Regions from separate parts of the Micromonospora sp. NPDC006766 genome, predicted to be linked through region 2. Evidence: riboswitches for the same ligand, from Rfam matches in the RefSeq annotation. Region 2 holds a riboswitch; each other region holds the start of a gene.

Region 1 (5,539 bases), on a different contig from region 2:
GTCGCCGGCGCGGCCGCGGCCGGCCTGATCGCCGCCGGCACCGCCGCGGCCGTGCAGGCCGCGCCCTCCCACACTCCCAGCCCCAACGCCGCCCAGGCCCGTACGCTCGCCGCCAACTCGGCCAGCAAAATGGTCGCCGGGCGACCCGCCTACCTGCACGCCAGCGCCGACGACGCGTTCGTGCAGCAGGAGGTCATCTCCTCCGAGGGCACCCAGTACGTGCCCTACGAGCGCACCTACAAGGGCCTGCCGGTGGTCGGCGGCGACTTCGTGCTGGCCACCGACGCGGCCGGCAACCTGAAGTACGCCTCCGTCGCGCAGCAGCGGAGCATCGGCAACCTCGCCATCACCCCGATGCTGACCTCGACCGCCGCGGCGCAGACCGCGCGGGCCCAGCTCAAGACGGTCAGCGCCGTCGAGGGCACCAAACTTGTCGTCTACACGCTCGATGCCCAGCCGACCCTGGCCTGGGAGACCACGGTCCAGGGCACCGACGCCGACGGCCCGAGCCGCCTCACCGTCGACGTCGACGCCTCGACCGGCGCCGTCCTGCGTACGCAGGAGCACGTCATGCACGGCACCGGCACCGGCGCGTGGAACGGCCCGAGCCCGCTCACGCTCAACACCACGCTGTCGGGCAGCACGTACTCCATGAAGGACCCGACCATCACCAACCTGAGCTGCCAGGACGCCGCGAACAACACGACGTTCAGCAAGTCGACCGACGTGTGGGGCAACGGCACCGCCACCAACAAGGAGACCGGCTGCGTCGACGCGCTGTTCGCCGCGCAGACCGAGCACAAGATGCTGGCGCAGTGGCTCGGGCGTAACGGCGCCAACGGCAGCGGTGGTGCCTGGCCGATCCGGGTGGGCCTGAACGATCAGAACGCCTACTACGACGGCACCCAGGTCCAGATCGGCAAGAACACCGCCGGTCAGTGGATCGGCTCGCTCGACGTGGTCGCCCACGAGATCGGCCACGGCATCGACGACAAGACCCCGGGCGGCATCTCCGGCAGCGGCACCCAGGAGTTCGTCGCCGACACCTTCGGCGCGGCCACCGAGTGGTTCGCCAACGAGCCGGCCCCGTACGACACGCCGGACTTCCTGGTCGGCGAGATGGTCAACCTGGTCGGCAAGGGCCCGATCCGCAACATGTACAACCCGTCGGCGCTCGGCGACCCGAACTGCTACTCCAGCAGCATCCCGAGCACCGAGGTGCACAAGGCGGCCGGCCCGGGCAACCACTGGTTCTACCTGTTGGCCATGGGCAGCAACCCGACCAACGGCCAGCCGACCAGCCCCACCTGCAACAGCAGCTCGGTGACCGGCCTGGGCGTCCAGACCGCCATCAAGATCATGTACAACGCGATGCTGCTGAAGACCACGGGGTCGTCGTACCTGAAGTACCGCACCTGGACGCTGCAGGCGGCGAAGAACCTCTTCCCGACCAGCTGCACCGAGTTCAACACCGTCAAGGCCGCCTGGGACGCCGTCAGCGTGCCGGCGCAGTCCGGTGACCCGACCTGCTCCGGCAGCACCACCCCGCCGCCGACCACCACGCCGCCGACCGGGTCCTGCTCCGGCCAGCTGCTGGCCAACCCGGGCTTCGAGTCCGGCAACGTGAACTGGAGCGCCTCCTCCGGCGTCATCACCAGCTCCACCGGACAGGCGGCGCACAGCGGCTCGTGGAAGGCGTGGCTGGACGGCTACGGCAGCACGCACACCGACACCCTGTCCCAGTCGGTGACGATCCCCGCCGGCTGCCGGGCCACCCTCAGCTTCTGGCTGCACATCGACAGCGCGGAGACGACCACGACCAGCGCCTACGACAAGCTGACCGTGAAGGCGGGCAGCACCACCCTGGCCACCTACTCCAACCTCAACAAGGCCTCCGGCTACACGCAGAAGTCCTTCGACATCTCATCGTTGGCCGGCACGACCGCCACCATCTCGTTCACCGGCGTGGAGGACGTCATGCTGCAAACCTCCTTCGTCATCGACGACGCGGCGGTCACCCTCTCCTGATCAGGAACGAGACGGCCGGCCGTGGTACCTGCCACGGCCGGCCGCCTCGTCTCCTCGAGCGGCGGCCCTCCGGGCGCCGCGAGGCCGCCCGCATCAGCCTGGGCCGTCCGCCCGCACGGCCGCCTCGCCGCTACGGTTGAGCCGCGCCACCACGTCCTCCATCGCCCGGCTGAACAGCTCCATCTGCCGCACCGACTGATCCTGCAGCCCGCCGAGCCGCGCGGCCAGAGCATCGACGTCGGCTCGCGCCGAGGCGCTGACCTGGGCGTCGAGGTCGGCAAGAGCCGCGTTGACGGCCACCACGACATGCCCGCAGACCGCCTCCATCCCCGCCTCGGCCAACTCCGGGTCGACCACGACGGACTCGAGCCGGCCACCCTGGACGACCACGGCCCGAACCTGGCCGCCGGCCGCGACGCCCTCGGCGCGGAGCAGCTGCGCCGGGTCGCCGTCGACCTGATCAGCGGCCCGCGAACGCATCGCGGACAGCGCCTGCTGGGTCCTGGTGAGCAGTTCGTCGAGGCTCGCGGCCGCGGTGAACGGATCGTTGGTCATAGCCGCGCTTTCTTCACGTCTTTCCGGAGCACCGTGACCATAGCAACCGGACCCGAGGGCAGTTTCCACCCCTGATGCCGTCAGCGCAGCCGCAGCCGCTGACCCGGGAAGATCAAGCCCGGGTCGCGGCCGACCACCCGCCTGTTGCGCTCGTACAGCGGGTGCCAGCCGCCGGCGAGGTCACGGTCCTCGGCGATCTCGGACAGGGTGTCACCGTTCTTGACCACATAGGTGTCGGCACCGACGGCACTGGGCGCGGCACGCCGATGGCTGCGGGTCGCCGGCCGGTCGCGGCGCGACACCGGCTCGCTGGTCGCGATCCTCGCCGGTTTCCGGCTCGCGGACACCGACGTGGGCTTCGTCGAGCCGCCCTTCCTGCCGCAGACCGGCCAGGCGCCGATGCCCTGCCTGGCGAGGACCTTTCCGGCGATGGCGATCTGCGCGGTGCGGCTGGCCAGGTCGGCCCGGCTGGCGTACGCCTGCCCGCCGTAGCCGTTCCAGGTGCCCTTCGAGAACTGGAGGCCGCCGTAGTAGCCGTTGCCGGTGTTGATGTGCCAGTTCCCGCCGGACTCGCACTGCGCGATGGCGTCCCAGTTCACGCTGGACGCACTCGCGGCCGAGCCCGGCGTGAGGAGGGCGGCGGCGCCGGCGACGACGACAAGCGCCTCGGCAGCGATCCGGCGCCGGGTGTTACCTCTGTGAGGTACGACGTGTTCAGTTGCCATGTGGGTCTCCTCCACGCCGACGAGGTGAGCTGTCGGGTTCGGGCCGAGGAGCCCGGCCGCCGGGTGGCGGCTTCACCCCGAGGTGTCGAGCACCGAGAAACGTGTGGGTCCCCCGCTCCCGCCTGAGGTCCAGGTACCACGACCCGGCGGCGGGATTAGGCGTTGCCGGCCCGTGATGTCCGCGATCGCGAACGCACCCGACGATAAGCGATTTGCGGCAAACGCCCACTTGATGCGAATTTCTTCACTCGGCCGGGCGAGGGCTCCGCCACACCGACCAGACTTCACATTTGCGCAGGTCAGAGCGGTCGAGCTACCGTCTGCCACAGAGGTGATGGCAATGACTGTGATCTATGTTGACCTCTCTCATGCGGATTGGGATCGCGTCCAGGGCAAGTTCAACTGGCCGGCCGTCCTCAAGGCCACCTCTCCCGTCTTGTGCCTTCGGGTCACCTACGGCGACCCGAAGGGCTTCAACCCGCCCAGCCGCCACGCCCTCGACATGGCGCGCGGCGCGGCCCAGGCGGGCTTCGACACGATCGGTGGCTACCACAACCTGATCAAGGGCGATCAGGCCAGCACCAACCGGCAGGTCGACTACCTGCGCCGCAGCCTCGACGACATCGGCGCGGTCTGGGCGATGGTCGACGCCGAGCGTTACCCGGAGTTGGTCGCCAACGGACTGTGGCCCCGCTGGACCGACATCCGCCGGTTCGTGGACCGCTGGAACGCGGTCGACCACCGACTGCTGACCGGCTACCTTCCGAAGTGGTTCTGGGAGGGCAACCTCGGCCGCCCCGACCTGCGGGTGCTCGACATGGCCCTGGTCGCCAGCAACTACGGCAGCAACCCCACCGGCGCGCCGGGCGCCGTGTACGCGAAAGCAGGTGGGGACAGCGGCCCGGGCTGGGCCGCGTACGGCGGGGTGAACCCGTCGATCTGGCAGTACGGGTCGAACATCGCCTGCCCCGGCGCCTCCAGGACGACCGACTGCAACGCCTACCGCGGCACGCTCGCCCAACTGCGGGCCCTGTTGACGAAGGACGACACCATGACCCCCGCCCAATTCCTCGCGATCCTGAAGGACCCCACCGTCGCCGCCCAGATGCGCGCGCTGCCCTGGCAGTACGTCGGTGGCGGCATCCCCACCGGCATGTCGACGTTGGGCGTGCTCAACAACCTCTATCAGACCGCCCATGCCGCGCCGACCGCCACCGAGATCGCGGCGGCGGTCGTGGAGGCCCTCGGCGGGGAGTCCCCGGCCGATGCCGCCGCCGCGATCGTCGCCGCGATCGGCAAGGACAAGGCCGCAGCCCTCGCCGCGGCCCTCACCGCGGCCACCCAGCAGACCGCCAGCGCACCCGGGTGACGACGGGCCGCCTGCGCCGGCCGCGGCGTGACTGCCGCGGCCGGCGGAAGAGCGGGTGCTACAGCGTACGGGCGAGCCGGTCGGCGAGGATCCGGGTGAACCGCGACGGGTCGGCCAGTTCGCCGCCCTCGGCGAGCAGCGCCATCCCGTACAGCAGCTCGGCCGTCTCGGTCAGGGCGGCGGCGTCGCCGCCCTGCTCGTGCGCCTTGCGCAGCCCGGTGACCAGCGGGTGGGTCGGGTTGAGCTCGAGGATCCGCTTGACCTGCGGCACCTCCTGCCCCATCGCCCGATACATCTTCTCCAGCGTCGGCGTCATGTCGTGCGCGTCGCCGACCACGCAGGCCGGCGAGGTGGTGAGCCGGGAGGAGAGCCGCACCTCCTTGACGCTGTCGGCGAGCGCGCCGCTCATCCAGGTGAGCAGGTCGGCGTATTCCTTGCGCTCGGCCTCGGTCTTCTCCTTCTCCTCCTCGGTCTCCAGGTCGACCTGGCCCTTGGCCACCGAGCGGAGGGTCTTTCCGTCGAAGGCGCCGACCCGCTCGACCCAGACCTCGTCGACCGGGTCGGTGAGGATCAGCACCTCGTAGCCCTTGGCGCGGAACGCCTCCAGGTGCGGGGAGTTCTCGATGGTGGCCCGGGACTCACCGGTGGCGTAGTAGATCTCGGACTGGCCGTCCTTCATCCGCTCGACGTAGTCGCGCAGGGTGGTCAGCTCGGCCGGGTCGTGGGTGGAGGCGGCCCGGACCAGGTCGAGCAGCGCCTCGGTGTTGTCGGTGTCCTCCAGCAGCCCCTCCTTGACCACCGCGCCGAACTCCGCCCAGAACGTGCGGTAGGACTCGGCCGACATGTCCTTGAGGGTGGCGAG
Region 2 (5,539 bases):
ACGCTTATGGCACGCCGCATGATTCTTGACCTTGGAGCATCGAAGGCCCTGCCGGGACTCGCGTCCTGATCAGGGCCTTCGCGTGGAGCGGGTGACGGGAATCGAACCCGCACTGTCAGCTTGGGAAGCTGATGTTCTGCCATTGAACTACACCCGCAGGCGGCACCACTGTACCTGAGGTCACCGCCATCGTGCACCCAGGTACCCCCGGCACGCCTTCCGCCCACGCGAAACGAACTCGACACGATCTTGAAGCCGCCCGGGGAGCGGCTGGAAGTTTCGCGACGGCAACACGTAGACGTTTGCAAATTGATCGATGAACTGTAACGTCACCCCCACGTTCTCAGCCACGGCGTGACACACCCCCTGTCACGTCGCCAGAAAGAGGTGGGCCCATGGGACTCCGTCCCAACCTGCTGACCCGGCGTGCCGCCGGTGTCGCGTCCACGACCCTCGCGCTGCTGCTCAGCACCGCCGTGGTGGGCGTCGTCCCGGCCGCTTCGGCCTTCTCCGCCGCCCCAGCGGAAGGCTGCGTCGAGCCGGCCGACGTCCATTCGAACGCCCGGTTGAAGGCCGGCGTGCACGGCATGCACGAGCCGAACGAGCTGACGGCCGCGCAGGTGCGCGAGCGCGAGGCCGACCTCGCTGCCGTTCTGGCCGAGCGAGCCCGGTTCCGCGCCGGCGCCGGGGCCGTCGCCCCCCTGGCGACGGTGACCATCCCGGTCGTCGTGCACGTAATTCAGAAAGACAGCACCCGGGCCGGCGGCAACATCCCGGACTCGATGATCAACCAGCAGATCAGCGTGCTGAACCAGGCCTACAGCGGCGCCACCGGCGGTGCCGCCACCAGCTTCGGGTTCCAGCTACAGAAGATCAACCGGGTCACCAACGCGTCCTGGTACCCGATCGTCCAGGGCTCCTCGGCCGAGCGCTCCATGAAGACCTCGCTGCGCCAGGGTGGCAAGAACACGCTCAACATTTACCTGGGCCAGCTGAGCAACGGCCTGCTGGGCTGGGCGACCTTCCCGAAGAGCACCCTGGACCCGATGGACGGCGTCGTCGTGCTGAACGAATCCCTGCCGGGTGGCACCACCACCAACTACAACAAGGGCTACACGGGCACCCACGAGATCGGCCACTGGCTGAACCTCTACCACACCTTCCAGGGCGGCTGCTCCGGCTCCGGCGACAGCGTCAGCGACACCCCGGCCGAAGCCTCGCCGGCATCCGGCTGCCCGACCGGGCGGGATACCTGCACCGCGCCCGGCCTGGACCCGATCCACAACTTCATGGACTACAGCTACGACTCGTGCATGTACGAGTTCACGCCTGGTCAGGCGAGCCGGATGCTGACCGCGTGGAACGCCTACCGCGCGGCGTAGCAGCCCCAGCCCCGCACGCCGGTGCCGGTCCCGTTCCGCGATGGGGCCGGCACCGGCTACTGCGGGTTCAGGCGGCCGGGCGGCGACTGTCGAAGCCGTGCCGACCAAGCCGGGCCTCGGGTACGACGGTGGCGGCCTGCCGAGCGGAGCCGGTCGCCCGCGGGTCGAGCCAGACCCGCACCTGCGGCCGGCCGGCGCCGAGGTAGGCCGCCTGGTCGCGTCGGGTCAGCATCGCCACGTCGACGTTGAACTCGAACAGCCGCCAGTCGACCTGCGGCGCAGCCCGACCGAGCGCGGCCACCCGGGTCACGGTGGCGGGGTCGGTCACCGGGCAGGCGCGGCCGGCGACGTACGCCTCGTCGTCGCTCTCCTCGGGCGGGAACGAGTGCAGCGCGTAGCGGCCGTCACGTTCGAGGTCGCGGCGCTTGGGCGAATCGATGACGAAGCAGTAGAGCCCCTCGTCGGTGATGACCGGGGAGATCGGGTGGACGCGCGGGCCGCCGTCGGCGCGGACCGTGGCGAGGTAGCCGAAACCCGGCCCGTACTGCTGCAGGAGAAGGCGGATCTCGTCGGCGAGACGGGGCTCGTCGGCGGCGAATTCGGACCAGGATGCCATGCGGACATTCTATCGAACACGTGTACGAGGACGCAGTCCGACACGCAGGTCACCCGTACCGGTCGCTATGGTGTTCCGATGCTGCTCTCCGACCGCGACCTGGCCGCCGAGATCGAGTCGGGCACGCTCGCGCTGGAGCCCTTCGAGCCGGCGCTGGTGCAGCCGTCCAGCATCGACGTACGCCTGGACCGGCTCTTCCGGGTCTTCAACAACCATCTCTACACCCACATCGACCCGGCCGCGCAGCAGGACGACCTGACCTCGATGGTGGAGGTGCCCGAGGGCGAGCCGTTCGTGCTGCACCCGGGCGAGTTCGTGCTCGCCTCCACGCTCGAGGTGATCTCGCTCGGCGACCAGCTCGCGGGCCGCCTCGAAGGGAAGAGCTCGCTGGGCCGGCTCGGGTTGCTCACCCATTCGACCGCCGGCTTCATCGACCCGGGCTTCTCCGGGCACGTCACGTTGGAGCTCTCCAACGTGGCGAACCTGCCGATCACCCTCTGGCCGGGCATGAAGATCGGTCAGCTCTGCATCTTCCGGCTCTCCTCGCCGGCTGAGCACCCGTACGGCTCGGCGGTCTACGGCTCGCGCTACCAGGGGCAGCGCGGCCCGACCCCGAGCCGCTCCTGGCAGAACTGGCGCACCTGGCCGACCCGCTGACGGCCAACGAGGTGTTAACAGGGGCCCCCTCCTCTACCGGAGGCGTTAACAGGGGCCCCTGCTTACACCTCAGGCGGGGCGGCCGTAGCTGTTGATCTGACCGTCGTCGGCGCGTTTCATCGTGATCGGCTTGCCCGACTCGGAGGCGTGCACCACCCAGCCGTCGCCGACGTACATCGCCACGTGGTGGATGTCGCTGTAGTAAAAGACCAGGTCGCCAGGGCGCAGGTCGGCGCGGCTCACCCGCTGGGTGACGTCGTGCTGCTGTCTGGCGTTGTGCGGCAGGGAGACGCCGGCCTTGGCCCAGGCCGCCATCGTCAGGCCGGAGCAGTCGTAGTGATCGGGGCCGGCGGCCCCCCAGACGTAGATCTTGCCGATCTGGGCGCAGGCGAACTTGACCGCCACCCCGGCGGGACCACCCGGGTAACCGGCGGGGCAGGGCGCCGGGCGCAGCGGGCCGCCGCCGCCGTTGCCGTACACCTTGAGCCGCAGCTTCTGCAGCCGGGCGATCTCGGTGTCGATCTGCTTCTTGCGGGCCGCGAGCTGGGCCTCGGTCCGGGCCAGCTGGGTGATCATGTCGTCCAGCGGCTTCTTCTTCGCGGCCAACTGATCGCGCAGGTCGGCCACGGCCTGCACCTGCTGCTGCTGGCGGTACGCGAAGCGGTCGAGCAGTTCCAGGCCGTCGACCAGTTCGCCGGGCGTTCGGCTGCCCAGCAGTGCGTTGACGGTGGAGATGGCGTCGCCCTTGTACGCGTTGGCGGCGAGACCGCCGACCTGCCCGAGGGCCTCGTCGACCTGGGCCTGCAGCGGGGCGATCTGCTTGGCCAGCGCGGCGGCCTGCTTGCGCTTGGCGGCGAGGTCTTCGCGGGTGGCGTTGACCTGCTCGATGATCGGTTCGAGCTTGTTCCAGTCCTGGTCGATCTGGCGCTCGATCTCGGTGACGGATGGATCGGCGTGGGCCGCCGTGGCGCCACCGGTCAGGACGACGGTGGTGCCGACCAGTGCGGCGAGGGCGGTGGTGAAGCGGGACCAGCGTGAACGCGGCGCAGCCGTCGACCGGTCGACCGACCGGACCGACGGTGGCCGCGGGGCATGGTGTGCCACCGGGCTCCGTACTCCTTCTTCCCTGACCGCCTACCGGGTTAGCTGACGGGTTCGGGCGGGAAGGGAGTCGCCCTACCGCACCGCGGTGCGGATTCACCCCAGGTACCTGGGTCCCCGGCTCGCCCGGAGGCGACTCGGCGGTGTCCGACCGTCACCGCCCGGGTTGGACGGTGGACCTACCGGTCGACGATTGACCAGAGTAGGGATCGTCGTTATCAATCCGCAACCCGCGACGCCGTGACACACCGTACGCGAATTTTCGATCACGAACGGAGAGAGTGAAGATTTCCTACGGGCTGCATCGTTATCCGGAAAGGTATTGACCGGAAGCCAGGTGCGGAGTGAGGGTGGACAGGCAGTGACCCCCATCTCTATCTGGAGGTTCGATGCACCTCACAGTCCTACCATCGCCCCGACGGGTGCTGTTGGCCGCCGCCGTCGCGGCGGCCACTGCCCTCGCGACCGGCGGCCCCACCGCGGCGGCGCCCCGCACCCCCGGGACCATCGACACCCAGGACCGCCAGCAACAGTACGCCGCCGCGGCAGCCGAGTACGGCGTGCCGCAGAGCGTGCTACTCGGCGTCTCGTATCTGGAATCCCGCTGGGACACCAACCCGGGCCAGCCCAGCACCAGCGGCGGCTACGGCCCGATGCACCTGACCGACGCCGTGCAGGTCGCCTCGACACCGTCCAGCGCCCACGTCGACGAGGACGAGGACCCCCGGGGCGACGAGTCCCGGCCGCTCACCCTCGACCCGGCGATCGCGGCCCGGCCGAGCGGCGACCTGCTGCCGCAGGCGTCGCTGCAGACCCTCGATGCCGCCGCCGACCTCACCGGCGAGTCGAAGGAGACGCTGCGCACGGACGCGGCGACCAACATCCGGGGCGGGGCGGCGCTGCTCGCGTCGTACCAGCGGCAGCTGGGTGGGCCGGTCGGCACCGGCAGCAACCCGGCGGCCTGGTACGGCGCGGTGGCCCGGTATTCCGGCGCGGACACCGAGGATGCCGCGGCGGCCTTCGCCGACGAGGTGTACGACCAGCTCGGCCAGGGTGCCAGCCGAACCACCGACGACGGCCAGCGGGTGACCCTCGCCGCCAAGGCGGTACGGCCGGACCTGTCCTGGCTGTTCCGGCTCGGGCTGCGCCGCGCCGAGCGGCCGGACGGCCTGGAGTGCCCGGTCCGGCTGGCCTGCGAGTGGATTCCCGCACCGTACGCGCAGCTCAGCGCGGATCCGGGCGACTACGGCAACTACGACGTGGGCAACCGGCCCGCCCAGCAGAAAATCGAGTACATCATCATCCACGACACCGAGGGCTACTTCGGTCCCAGCGTCGACCTCGTCCAGCGAGCCGACTACCTCGGCTGGCACTACACGCTGCGCTCAGTGGACGGCTACATCGCCCAGCACATCAAGGCGAAGAACGTCGGCTGGCACGCCGGCAACTGGTACGTCAACGCCAAGTCGATCGGCATCGAGCACGAGGGCTTCGCCGGCCACGGCACCTGGTACACCGAGGCGATGTACCGAACCTCGGCCAAGCTGGTCCGGCACCTGGCGCTGAGCTTCGGCATCCCGCTGGACCGGCAGCACATCCTGGGCCACGACAACGTCCCCGGCATCACCGCCGGGAATGTGGCCGGGATGCACTGGGACCCGGGCCCGTACTGGGACTGGTCGCACTACTTCGACCTGATGAAAGCGCCGTTGAAGGGTACCGGGACCTCGCACACCGGGCTGGTCACCATCGACCCGGACTACGCCACCAACCAGCCGGCCTT
Region 3 (5,539 bases), on a different contig from region 2:
GGCCGGCCAGGCCGCGATCGACCGGTACGCCCGGGCCGGCGTGGAGATCCCCGCCGAGAAGTTCGTCGTGGTCGGCCGGCCCCAGGTGGAGGCGATCGAGGTACGCCGGGAGCCGACCCCCGGCCTGACGCGGCCGACCGTGCTCTACACGCCCACCTGGACGGGGCACCACGCCGACGCGAACTACTGCTCACTGCCGGTCGCCGAGACGGTGATCCGTCGGCTGCTGGACCGGGGCGCCACGGTGATCCTGCGGGCCCACCCGTACACGGCGCAGAACCCGGCGTCGGCCCGGCAGCTGGCCCGACTCACCGAAATGCTGTCGGCGGACCGGGCGAGGTCCGGCCGGGCCCACCTGTGGGGGGCGGCGGCCAGCCGGGAGCTGACCCTGACCGAGTGCGTCAACCGGGCCGACGCGCTGATCTCGGACGTCTCCGGGGTCATCTCCGACTGGCTCTACTCCAACAAGCCGTACGCGGTCACCGACATGCACGCCGACGGTGAGCATTTCGTCGCGCGGTTCCCCCTCGCCGGCTCCGGTTACGTGCTGCGTCAGGACATGTCCAACATTGACAATGTGTTGACCGAACTGCTCGACACCGACCCGAAGGCGGCCGCCCGCTGGGCCACCCGCACCCGCTACCTGGGTGACTTCCCCACCGAGTCGTACGCCGAGGCGTTCCTCGACGCCGCCCGCCGCGAACTCGACCCCGGCTGGGCTCCGCTGGGGGCGCGCGCCGCGGACGCGGTCACGCAGAGCGATTCGCCGCTGTCCCCCACCGCCTGATCCACCCACCGCCTGACCGCTCCGTCGCCACCGACCGGAGCGGCCTTGATGTGTCGAAGATCACCATGATATATTCGTCACTGAAAACATTCATGTTCATCTTCATTCTTGCTGCCGGGAAGCCGAGCGACGGGATGCCGCCGGCTCCTACCGGCGATGCGGCGCGCCCACTCGCCGCCACGTCTCTCGCTCAAGGAGCACGCATGCCAACCGTCCTCCGTCGGCTCACCCTCTGGCTCGGCGCGGTCGCGCTCGCCGTATCGACCGCGCTGGCCGGCCCGACGGCAGCCCAGGCCGCGGCGCCGGCCTGGCCCCTGCTGAGCAACGGCTCGACCGGCCCCAACGTCACCAGCGCCCAGTACCTGCTCCGCCACCGCGGCTACAGCATCACGGTCGACGGCCAGTACGGCACCGGCACCACCTCGACCGTGAAGACGTTCCAGTCGGCCAACGGCCTCTCTGCCGACGGCGTCATCGGGGCGCAGACCTGGGGCAAGTTGGTGGTCACCCTGAGCGCCGGGGCCAACAACGACGCGGTCCGCGCGCTGCAGACCTCGCTCAACAAGCACGGCTACGGCCTGGCCGTCGACGGCGCCTGGGGCCCCGCCACCACCTCGGCGGTGCAGTCGTTCCAGTCGCGCAACGGCCTCGCCGTCGACGGCATCGCCGGGCCGACGACCTGGCAGTACCTGATCGGCGGCAGCGGCAGCAGCGGCGGCACCGGAAACTACCGCCTGATCATCGGCAAGTCGGTGCTGCCCCGCAGCGCCTACACCAGTCGGCACCACGACTACCCGGCGATCGACCTGCCCGTGGTGACCGGCACAACCGCGTACGCGATCACCTCCGGAACCATCGGGTACGCCGGCGGCAGCTGCGGCCTCGGCATCGGCATCACCGGCGACGACGGCGCGTACTACCTCTACTGTCACCTGTCGTCGCGCTCGGTCGCGTCCGGCTCGCGGGTCGGTGCCGGTCAGGTGCTCGGCTACACCGGGGCCACCGGCAACGTGACCGGCCCGCACCTGCACCTGGAGGTCCGGGTCAACGGTGCCAACCGCTGCCCGCAGAACATGCTGCTGGCCCTCTACGACGGCACCGCCGTACCCGCCCCGTCCTCCCTGCCCGCCACCGGCTGCTTCTACTGACGGCAACCCGCGGTCGTGATGTCGTCGCCCTGTCCGCGGGGCGACGACATCACGGCCGGTCGGGCGGCGCGTACGGCGCGAGCAGGTCGAGTACGGCGGCAGGATCCTCGACGTGCGCGTTGTGGCCCAGCCCCGGCAGCGTGATCACCGGGACACCCAACTCCTTGAGCTGCGCGTCGCTCACCATCGGGTCCTGCTCGCCCCGGGCCAGCAGCACCGGCACGTCGGTCGCGGCGAGCAGGGCGGGCAGCCCCGGCTTTCCCACCGCGAACGCGGCCGGGTCCATGGCCAGCCGCCAGCGGCCGTCCTCGCGGCGCAGGCCGGCGTCCACCACCGGGTGGTCGGGGGCGAAGAGCCCGGTCAGCCCGGCGACCCGCAGGTAGCGGCGGGCCGCCTCGTCCCGGCTGGCGAACCAGGTCACCGGCCGCTCGGCCAGCTCACGGGCCTTGCCCAGCTCAGCCGGCGTCCAGGCGACCTTGATGCCGAGCCCGATCACCGCGTCGACCGGCAGCCGCCGCGACCGCGCCGCCAACGCCAGTGCCACCACTCCGCCGAGCGAGTGCCCGAGCAGCACCAGCCGATCCCGGGGGCCGAGCCGCTCGGCCACCGGACCGAGCCCCGCCACCACCCGTTCGGCCAGCGCCTCGAAGGAGTACGTCGGCAGCGGCGGCGACCAGCCGTGGCCGGCCAGGTCGGGCGCGAGCCAGCGGCCCGCCCAACCGCGCTCCAGCAGCGGCGCCCAGGGCAGCCACACCTCGCCGGTGGCGCCCAGACCGTGCAGCAGCAGCAGATGGCGGTTGCCCGTCTCGTCGGCCATACGGCGCAGTGTGCCATCGGAGCGGGGCGACGCGCGAGCACCCGCGTACGAAGTCGGGCACCGGCTCGCAGGAGCCGGTGCCCGACGGGGAGGGTGCGATCAGGCCGAATAGCCGCGGGTGGCGGCCCAGTTCGCCAGGTCGATGGTGGTGATCCAGTACGACGGCAGCGACGGGTCGGCCGAGTCGGCGATCAGCGCGGTCCGGCCGTCGTCCTTGTAGCCGACCACGGCGATGTAGTGGCCGCCGGGGAACGAGTGCCAGCCGCCGTTGGTGTCGGTGGCGGAGCCGGCGATGTTGACCACCACGCCCCGGCCGTTGCCGATCGCGTTGACCAGGTCGGCCTGGAGCTGGTCCATCTGGGCCGGCGTCGCGGCCTGGCCGGAGATCGTGTGCGTCCGGTACGGGCTACCCTTGACCATCTGGTTGAGCCCGCGGGTGGTGTCCTCGGCGGAGTTGGTGCCGTACTCGCCGGCGCGCAGCGGGCCGGCCATCGCGTCCTGGGTGGTCTCGATGCCGGTCGCGCTCAGGGCGTTCCGCACGGCGGCCGGGCCGCAGTTCCAGTAGGCGGTCTGCGCCTGGTAGTGATAGTCGAGGATCTTGGTCGACGGCGGCTTCGGCTTCGCCGCAGCGGTCACGTCCGGGTCTGCCTTGGCCGCGCCGGGCGACGCCGACGGAGACGACTTCGCCGACGCCGAGGGCGACGCGCTCGGCGAGTCGGACTGGGCCGGGGCCGGGGCCGGGGCCGCAGCGGCCGCCCGCGCCTCGCCACGGCTGGCCACCTCATTGAGGCGGGGAGCCAGCTCGGTGACGGCGGCGGTGTTCTCCTGGCGGACGGGTGCTTCGTTGGCGCCGGCCACCGCGGCGGTGGCGCCGCCGGCCAGCACGAGAGCCGCGGCGGAGCCGGCGACGATCTGGTACGGACGCTCGGTCGCGAGCCGCCGCAGCTGACGCTTCAGGTGGTGCTTCACGTGTTCCTCCACGAGGGGCCGAGCGGCACACGCCGGCCTGACGCGCGGATGAACTCACGCGCGTTGCGGGGCGGGCTGGCCGCGGGGTGGGAAGGCGCCCGGGTGAGCCGGGCTGCGGGGGCGGTTGCCGAAACTCGGCTCGCCGGTCAGGCGAGCAGGGGCACCGCGACGCCGTGGAGGATCGGGGTGGAACGGGGGGTGGTGCGCACGAGGATGGCACTCCTTCCGTAACCGCCTACCGGGTTAGCTGACGGATTCGGGCGGGAAGTACGCCCTACCGCGGGCCGCAGCTCGCGGATTCACCCCGGTGTTGCCCTGGGTCCCCGGTTCGTGAGATCACGATTGAGCGGGTCGGCACGGCGTCGCCATTTGCGACCGGGAACCGCACCGGACGCGCCGACACTACCGGTGGGCTCGCCCCTCTGCCAAGCACTCCTACCTGCTTAAACATCGGATTCAGCGGCCCTGACCGGAACAGCAGACAACTGACGCCACTCAATGGGACATGCAGTTATCAGGGAACCGTCGGGCCGGAATCGGACATCGAGTGAACGATCGGCCGGGAATTGCGGCAGTTCATCGACCAAGCCGACCCGGATGACCGTTTCCCCGCTCGTGGTGAGCTGGCTCACCGGATTTGAATAACGATTCAGCCCACCCGCGCCGGTCGGAAGCGGGCGGCGCGTACGCCGGACGACACCGCCGCGCGAGCCGGGGCCACCGGCCCGGTGCGGCGTACCGGGACCGGGCCGGGGCGCAGCGCCTCGGCAGCGGCGTACGCCTCGGCGGCCAGGGTGCGGGCCGCCTCGGCGGCCACCTCGGCGTCGCGCCACGCCCGCTGCTCCCGCTCGGCGGCGGCCCGCCAACCGGCCCGCCGGCCGTCGCGTACCGCCCGGGCCAGGACGATCTCCTGCTCGGCCGGGTGCCGGCGCGGGTCCCACCCGTTACGGCCGGCGAGGACGTCGGCGAGTTGCCGGGCGGTCAACTCGCCCCGCCAGTGCGCCGCCATCGCCGCCCGGTGCAGCCACCGCTCCCGGGCCGCGTACTCGGCCGGCGTGCGCGGGGTGCGCGGCTCGGGCAGCACGGCGGCCCCGGCGAGGCGCCGGGCGATCGTCTCGGCCTCGTCGTACGCCCGCCAGGCCCGCTCGGCCGCCGCCTGAGTGGTCAGCCACTGCTCGCGACGCCGGCGGGCGGTCTGTGCGGCCCCGGCGGCGGCAACTGCCACCTCGTCGGCGTATCGGCGCAGGTCGGCGCGGCGGGCCGCCTCCTCGGCGGCCGGATCGGGGCCGGGATCAACCGGGCGTTCCGGTCGGGTGACCAGCATGGTCAACACGCCCAGGGCGAGCACGAGCAGGATCGACCAGATGGCGGCGGCCGTGGGGACACTGGTGAGGAAATGGTAGAGAACGGTCTTGTGCATGGTCGGCACCTCACGGGAAGACGCGGCGGAGAGGTCCGCACGGGCTCGCGGGGCGGGGCGCGACCGGATGCGGGCGCCGCCGGGCCGCCGTCGAGCGGGTGCGGGGTGAGGGTTCGGTCGGTACGGGGAACGCGGTCGGTGACCCGCGGGATCGTCAGCGGGCCGGCGGGGCCCGGGAGCCGACGGCCGCCGGGACCAACCCGGCCAGGACGGGCCCGGCTACCGGGGTGACCACGACCACACGCCGCGCCGCCGAGTCGGGTACGACGACCGGAATGCCCACCGCGTCGGAGCCGGACCCCCACTGTCGACCGCGCGCGTCGGAGCGCATCACGCCGGATGCTGCCGTGCCGGCCGGGCCGGCCACCTCGGCGGCCGAATCGGTCCAGCGGATCAGG
Region 4 (5,539 bases), on a different contig from region 2:
GGTTGATCGTGTATTCGTTGCGCCGACCTACCCGGGTGCGGCGCAGGTAACCACCGGCTTCCAGGTCGGCGACGATCGCCTGGGCGGCCCGCTCGGTCACCCCCACCTCGTCGGCCACGTCCCGCAGCCGCGCGGTCGGATTGCGCGCGATGGCCAGCAGCACGTGCCCGTGGTTGGTGAGGAAGGTCCAGTTCCGGCCGCTCCCGTTCTCGCTCGTTGTCGTCGCCATGGTGGCTATGGTATGGCCCCGGCCCGGGTCACCCGCTCCTGCGTCGGCCAACACATGAAATCTGTATCACGCAAATCTTGACGCATCTTGGGCCCGGGTGTGACCGTGGGTTGCGCGGCCCTCTCCGCCGCCGATCGGGCTCGCCTCGGTCGTATCGCGCCAGGACGAGGTGACTGTTGTGACGCTGGCCACTCCCGAAAATGCGCTCGCCGAGCTGTACGCCGGCAACCGTCGCTTCGTCGCCGGCGTACCCCGTCACCCGAACCAGGATGCCGACCACCGGGCTGCCGTCGCCGACGGTCAGCACCCCTTCGCGGTGATCGTCGGCTGCTCCGACTCCCGGCTCGCCGCCGAGATCATCTTCGATCGCGGTCTCGGGGACCTCTTCGTGGTGCGGACCGCCGGCCACACCGTCGGCCCCGAGGTGCTCGGCAGCGTCGAGTACGCGGTCACCGTGCTCGGCACCCCGCTGGTCGTGGTGCTCGGCCACGACTCCTGCGGGGCGGTGCAGGCCGCCCGGGAGGCCGTCGCCACCGGCACCTCTCCCGCGGGGCACCTCGGTGCGCTGGTGGAGGCCGTCGTGCCCAGCCTGCGACGGGCGGCCGGGCAGGGCATCGAGGACGTGGACGGGATCGTCGACATCCACATCGCGCAGACCGTGGAGACGCTGCTGGCCGGGTCCGCCGTGCTCGCCGAGCGGGTGTCCGCCGGCCACTGCGCGGTGGTCGGCATGTCGTACCGGCTCAGCGCGGGCGAGGTGCGGACGGTGGCCGAGAGGTCGGTCGGCACGCCCTAGAGCAGCGACATGTGTACGTGGTCGGTGTGGTCGGAGGGCCCGCTGTAGGACTTCCAGCCGGTCGCCGGGAACCAGATCTGGCGGTTCCAGATCACGTAGTAGATACCCAGTCGGTCCGCGTTGCGGATGAGGAAGGCGGCGACGTTGTTGCCGTACATCCGGGTGTCGTTGTTGTGCCAGGGCGCGAAGCCGCTCTTCTGCAGCGACCAGTCGCAGGCCCGGCCCTTCGGGTGCTCCCACGGCCCGCCTGGCCGGTAGCAGCCGACGAAGCGGTTGAAGCCGGCCCGCTTGACCTCCTTGTACGCATGCAGGGTGCGCGGGGTGATGCAGCCCGAGGTGGTGGGGTCCTTCTCGCTGCACGACTCGGACTTCCACGTCCCGTCGGCGTTGCGCCCGGGGCCGATCCGGGCGACCGGCGAAGTGGCTGAGACCAGGCCGCCGGTGAAGCCCTTGCCGCCGACCAGCGCCAGCGACTTCTCCGCCTCGGCCTTCGCGCGGGCCATCGCCTTGGTCTGCTTCTGCTGCTCGCGTACCTCGGCGTCGAGCGCGATCTTGGCCTGCTCCGCGCGGGTCTTCGCCGCGTTGATTGCGGCGAGCTTCTGCTCGTTGACGAGGTTCAGCTCATCGAGGGTGGCGGCCCGCCGGACGAACGCGTCGGGTGAGTTGCTCTCCAGCAGCACGGCCAGTACGCCGATCCGACCGGTGCGGTAGGACTGCGCGGCGATCTGGCCGACCTGTGGGCGCAGCGCGTCGAGTTCCGCCTGCGCCGCGGTCACCTCGAGCGCCAGTTGAAGCTGACGCTTCTCCGAGGCCTTCAGCTTCGCCTTGGCCTGGATGTAGGCGCGGTTCGCGGCATCGAGGACTTCGGTGATGAGCGGAGGGTCGTCGTCCTCGTGGTGCCCGGACGGGGGGTTGGCGGGCGGCGCGGCCATGGCCGGGGTCGGCCCGGCGACGATGGCAAACACGGCGAGCACGGCCACCACGGGTGTCAACCAGCGGCGTAGGGGTGCCGTCACAATCGTTCCTTCCTTCGGCCGCCGACCGGGTTAGCTGCCGGGTTCGGGACGGAAGCGGCCCCTACCGCTCGCGCGGATTCACCCCAGGTACCTGGTTCCCCGGCTCGCCCTCGGGCGATTGGGCGGCGGCACCGCAGGCGCCGATGCGCGCCTTCGGCGATGACCGGCAGCGACGTTACATGAGAGCCCCTGCGGCGAGCTACGTCCGGAAGCCGACCAATAGCGCGATTTCCTCGTAGCCCTGCGTGACCGGCATCGCGCATGAAGCCGGCGGTGACGCTGCGCAGCGTCACCATGCGATCTGCGTGCTCCCGTCCGGACCTCGGCCCGGCTCCTGGGCGTCAGCCGCGTTTCATCAGCCGACCGACGGCGGCCATCATTTCGGTGGCCATTTCGTCGGCGCGCCCCTCGGCGGCGCCCTCCCGCATGCAGTGTCGGGCGTGCCCGTCGAGCAGCCCGAGGCCGACCTTGTCCAGGGCGGCCTGAATGGCCGAGATCTGGGTCAGCACGTCGATGCAGTAGCGGTCGTCTTCCACCATCTTCTCGATACCGCGGACCTGGCCCTCGATACGGCGGAGCCGCGCGAGCAGCTGTTCCTTGCTGGCGGTGTAGCCCCGGGTCGGGGTCGTCGGTGCGGTCATGCCGTCGAGGATAGCGTACCCCTAGGGGGTATGATACGTTCCCTGAGGCATACCCCCACGGGGTAGCAGGAGGAGGATTCGCGATGATCACCACCACGTACCAGGTGCAGGGCATGACCTGTGGGCACTGCGTCAGCGCGGTCAGCGCCGAAGTGGGCGCGATCCCGGGCGTCAGCGACGTCCAGGTAGACCTGGCCACCGGCCAGGTCACCGTCACCAGCGCGAGCCCGCTGGACACCGACACCGTTCGCGCCGCCGTGGACGAGGCCGGCTACGACCTCCGATGAACACGGCGGCGACGGCGGGCGCACAATTGACCGGAGGTGCCGCGATGACCTCAACCGCTTCGTCCCTGCCGCTCGCGCCGAACGTGATCGAGCTCGCGATCGGCGGCATGACCTGCGCCTCCTGCGCCGCCCGGATCGAGAAGAAGCTCAACCGGATGGACGGCGTCGAGGCCACGGTCAACTACGCCACCGAGAAGGCCACCATCCGGTACGCCGACGACGTCACCCCGGCCGACCTGGTCGCCACGGTGGAAAAGACCGGCTACACGGCCGTCGTGCCACCGCCGCCCGCCGCCCAGGCCCCGGCCGAGGTGACCGCCGAGCCGGAGGACGAACTGCGCGGGCTGCGTACCCGGCTCTGGGTGTCGGTCGTGCTGTCCGTGCCGGTGATCCTGCTCGCCATGGTGCCGGCCTGGCAGTTCAACTACTGGCAGTGGGCATCGCTGACCCTGGCCGCGCCGGTCGTGGTCTACGGCGGGCTGCCGTTTCACCGGGCCGCCTGGATCAACCTGCGGCACGCCGCGGCGACCATGGACACCCTGGTGTCGCTCGGCACGCTCGCCGCGTTCGGCTGGTCGCTCTGGGCGCTCTTCCTCGGTGACGCTGGGATGCCCGGAATGACCCATCCGTTCCGCCTCGACATCACCCGCACCGACGGCGCCGGCAACATCTACCTGGAGGCAGCGGCCGGGGTGACCGTTTTCATCCTGGCCGGGCGCTATTTCGAGGCCCGGTCCAAGCGGACCGCCGGGGCCGCCCTGCGGGCCCTCCTCGAACTGGGCGCCAAGAACGTCGCGGTGCTCCGCAGCGGGCAGGAGACCCGCATCCCGGTCGACCAGCTCGCGGTCGGCGACCGGTTCGTGGTCCGGCCGGGCGAGAAGATCGCCACCGACGGCGCCGTCGAGGAGGGCACCTCGGCGGTGGACGCCAGCATGCTCACCGGCGAGTCCGTGCCGGTCGAGGTCGGGCCCGGTGACACCGTCGTCGGGGCCACCGTCAACGCCGGCGGCCGGCTGGTCGTCCGGGCCACCCGGATCGGCGGCGACACCCAGCTCGCCCAGATGGCGAAGCTGGTGGAGCAGGCGCAGACCGGCAAGGCGGCCGTGCAGCGGCTCGCCGACCGGATCTCCGGGGTCTTCGTGCCGATCGTGATCGCGCTGGCCGTCGGCACGCTGGCCTGGTGGCTCGGCACCGGGGCCGGCGCGACGGCCGCGTTCACCGCAGCGGTAGCCGTGTTGATCATCGCCTGCCCGTGCGCCCTCGGCCTGGCCACCCCGACCGCACTGCTGGTCGGCACCGGGCGGGGCGCCCAGCTCGGCATCCTGATCAAGGGGCCGGAGGTGCTGGAGTCGACCCGCCAGGTCGACACCGTGCTGCTGGACAAGACCGGTACGGTCACCACCGGGCGGATGACCCTGGTCGACGTGCTTCCCGCCGCCAGTCAGGACACCGACGAGCTGCTGCGGCTGGCCGGCGCGCTGGAGGCCGCCTCCGAGCATCCGATCGCCCGGGCGGTCGCCGAAGGCGCGGCACAGGCCGGCCCGCTGCCGGCGGTCACCGGCTTCGCCAACGTCGAAGGGCTCGGTGTGACCGGGTCGGTCGACGGCCAGGACCTGGTGGTCGGGCGGCTCCGGCTGCTTCGGGAACGGGGCCTCGACGTACCCGAGGAGGTCGCGCGGGCCGCGACCGAGGCGGAGGCCGGCGGCCGAACGGCGGTCCTGGCCGGCTGGGACGGCCGGGCCCGGGGGGTGCTCGCGGTGGCCGACGTGGTGAAACCGACCAGCCGAGCCGCCGTCGCGCGGCTGCGCGAGCTGGGGCTCACCCCGGTGCTGCTCACCGGCGACAACACCACGGTCGCCCGGGCGGTGGCCGCCGAGGTCGGCATCGACCAGGTGATCGCCGAGGTGCTGCCCGCCGACAAGATGGACGTGGTGCGGCGCCTCCAGGCCGAGGGGCGGACGGTCGCGATGGTCGGCGACGGGATCAACGACGCCGCCGCGCTGGCCCAGGCCGATCTCGGGCTGGCCATGGGTACCGGCGCCGACGTGGCGATCGAGGCGTCCGACCTGACGCTGGTTCGGGGCGACCTGACGGCCGCGGTGGACGCCATCCGGCTCTCCCGGCGCACGCTGCGCATCATCAAGAGCAACCTGTTCTGGGCCTTCGCCTACAACGTGGCGGCCCTGCCGCTGGCCGCCGCCGGCCTGCTCAACCCGATGATTGCCGGTGCCGCGATGGCCTTCTCGTCGGTCTTCGTGGTGGCGAACAGCCTCCGGCTGCGCCGGTTCCGCCCGGTCGCCTGAGGCGGCGGGGCGGACCACCGCGTCCGCCCCGCCCATATCCAACTGGTCGGCATGTTCTTGCGCGTCGCGGGCATGTCGCGGTGGCATATCGGTCTTGCCTGTTCTTCGGAGGGCAAGCACTACCCTCAGTATTCAAGGCCGATTTTCGCGACTCGGCGGCTGTCGGCCTCGGCGTCTCGCGGGATCATGTCAGCCTCTACTTCATCTCGTCGGCGATGCGCAGGATGAGCCTGCGCGACTCCGCCGGCCACAACGCCGCACCCCGGA

Evidence for each region. Region 2 has a riboswitch for cyclic di-AMP ahead of ABZ671_RS15030 (NlpC/P60 family protein). Riboswitches for the same ligand answer to the same signal wherever they lie in the genome.
Region 1: it holds a riboswitch for cyclic di-AMP, as region 2 does, so the genes downstream of both, ABZ671_RS16745 (transglycosylase family protein) here and ABZ671_RS15030 (NlpC/P60 family protein) in region 2, are expected to answer to the same signal.
Region 3: it holds a riboswitch for cyclic di-AMP, as region 2 does, so the genes downstream of both, ABZ671_RS09235 (C39 family peptidase) here and ABZ671_RS15030 (NlpC/P60 family protein) in region 2, are expected to answer to the same signal.
Region 4: it holds a riboswitch for cyclic di-AMP, as region 2 does, so the genes downstream of both, ABZ671_RS01825 (hypothetical protein) here and ABZ671_RS15030 (NlpC/P60 family protein) in region 2, are expected to answer to the same signal.

What each region holds. Positions count from the first base shown of each region.
Region 1 is NZ_JBEYIX010000016.1:100,819-106,357, reverse strand. It holds gene ABZ671_RS16755 (M4 family metallopeptidase) at 1-2,028, shown strand, start outside; gene ABZ671_RS16750 (YbaB/EbfC family DNA-binding protein) at 2,122-2,583, opposite strand; gene ABZ671_RS16745 (transglycosylase family protein) at 2,664-3,308, opposite strand; cyclic di-AMP (ydaO/yuaA leader) riboswitch at 3,308-3,480, opposite strand; gene ABZ671_RS16740 (hypothetical protein) at 3,649-4,677, shown strand; gene htpG (molecular chaperone HtpG) at 4,736-5,539, opposite strand, start outside.
Region 2 is NZ_JBEYIX010000013.1:109,811-115,349, reverse strand. It holds tRNA gene ABZ671_RS15050 (tRNA-Gly) at 84-157, opposite strand; gene ABZ671_RS15045 (zinc metalloprotease) at 396-1,382, shown strand; gene ABZ671_RS15040 (pyridoxamine 5'-phosphate oxidase family protein) at 1,450-1,998, opposite strand; gene dcd (dCTP deaminase) at 2,077-2,655, shown strand; gene ABZ671_RS15030 (NlpC/P60 family protein) at 2,725-3,759, opposite strand; cyclic di-AMP (ydaO/yuaA leader) riboswitch at 3,772-3,909, opposite strand; gene ABZ671_RS15025 (peptidoglycan recognition family protein) at 4,146-5,539, shown strand, end outside.
Region 3 is NZ_JBEYIX010000005.1:195,451-200,989, forward strand. It holds gene ABZ671_RS09220 (CDP-glycerol glycerophosphotransferase family protein) at 1-787, shown strand, start outside; gene ABZ671_RS09225 (peptidoglycan-binding protein) at 991-1,935, shown strand; gene ABZ671_RS09230 (alpha/beta fold hydrolase) at 1,985-2,752, opposite strand; gene ABZ671_RS09235 (C39 family peptidase) at 2,852-3,733, opposite strand; cyclic di-AMP (ydaO/yuaA leader) riboswitch at 3,939-4,080, opposite strand; gene ABZ671_RS09240 (hypothetical protein) at 4,371-5,141, opposite strand; gene ABZ671_RS09245 (hypothetical protein) at 5,296-5,539, opposite strand, start outside.
Region 4 is NZ_JBEYIX010000001.1:248,174-253,712, reverse strand. It holds gene ABZ671_RS01835 (helix-turn-helix domain-containing protein) at 1-229, opposite strand, end outside; gene ABZ671_RS01830 (carbonic anhydrase) at 408-1,025, shown strand; gene ABZ671_RS01825 (hypothetical protein) at 1,022-2,041, opposite strand; cyclic di-AMP (ydaO/yuaA leader) riboswitch at 2,045-2,176, opposite strand; gene ABZ671_RS01820 (metal-sensitive transcriptional regulator) at 2,383-2,682, opposite strand; gene ABZ671_RS01815 (cation transporter) at 2,766-2,969, shown strand; gene ABZ671_RS01810 (heavy metal translocating P-type ATPase) at 3,014-5,272, shown strand; gene ABZ671_RS01805 (DUF5753 domain-containing protein) at 5,469-5,539, opposite strand, start outside.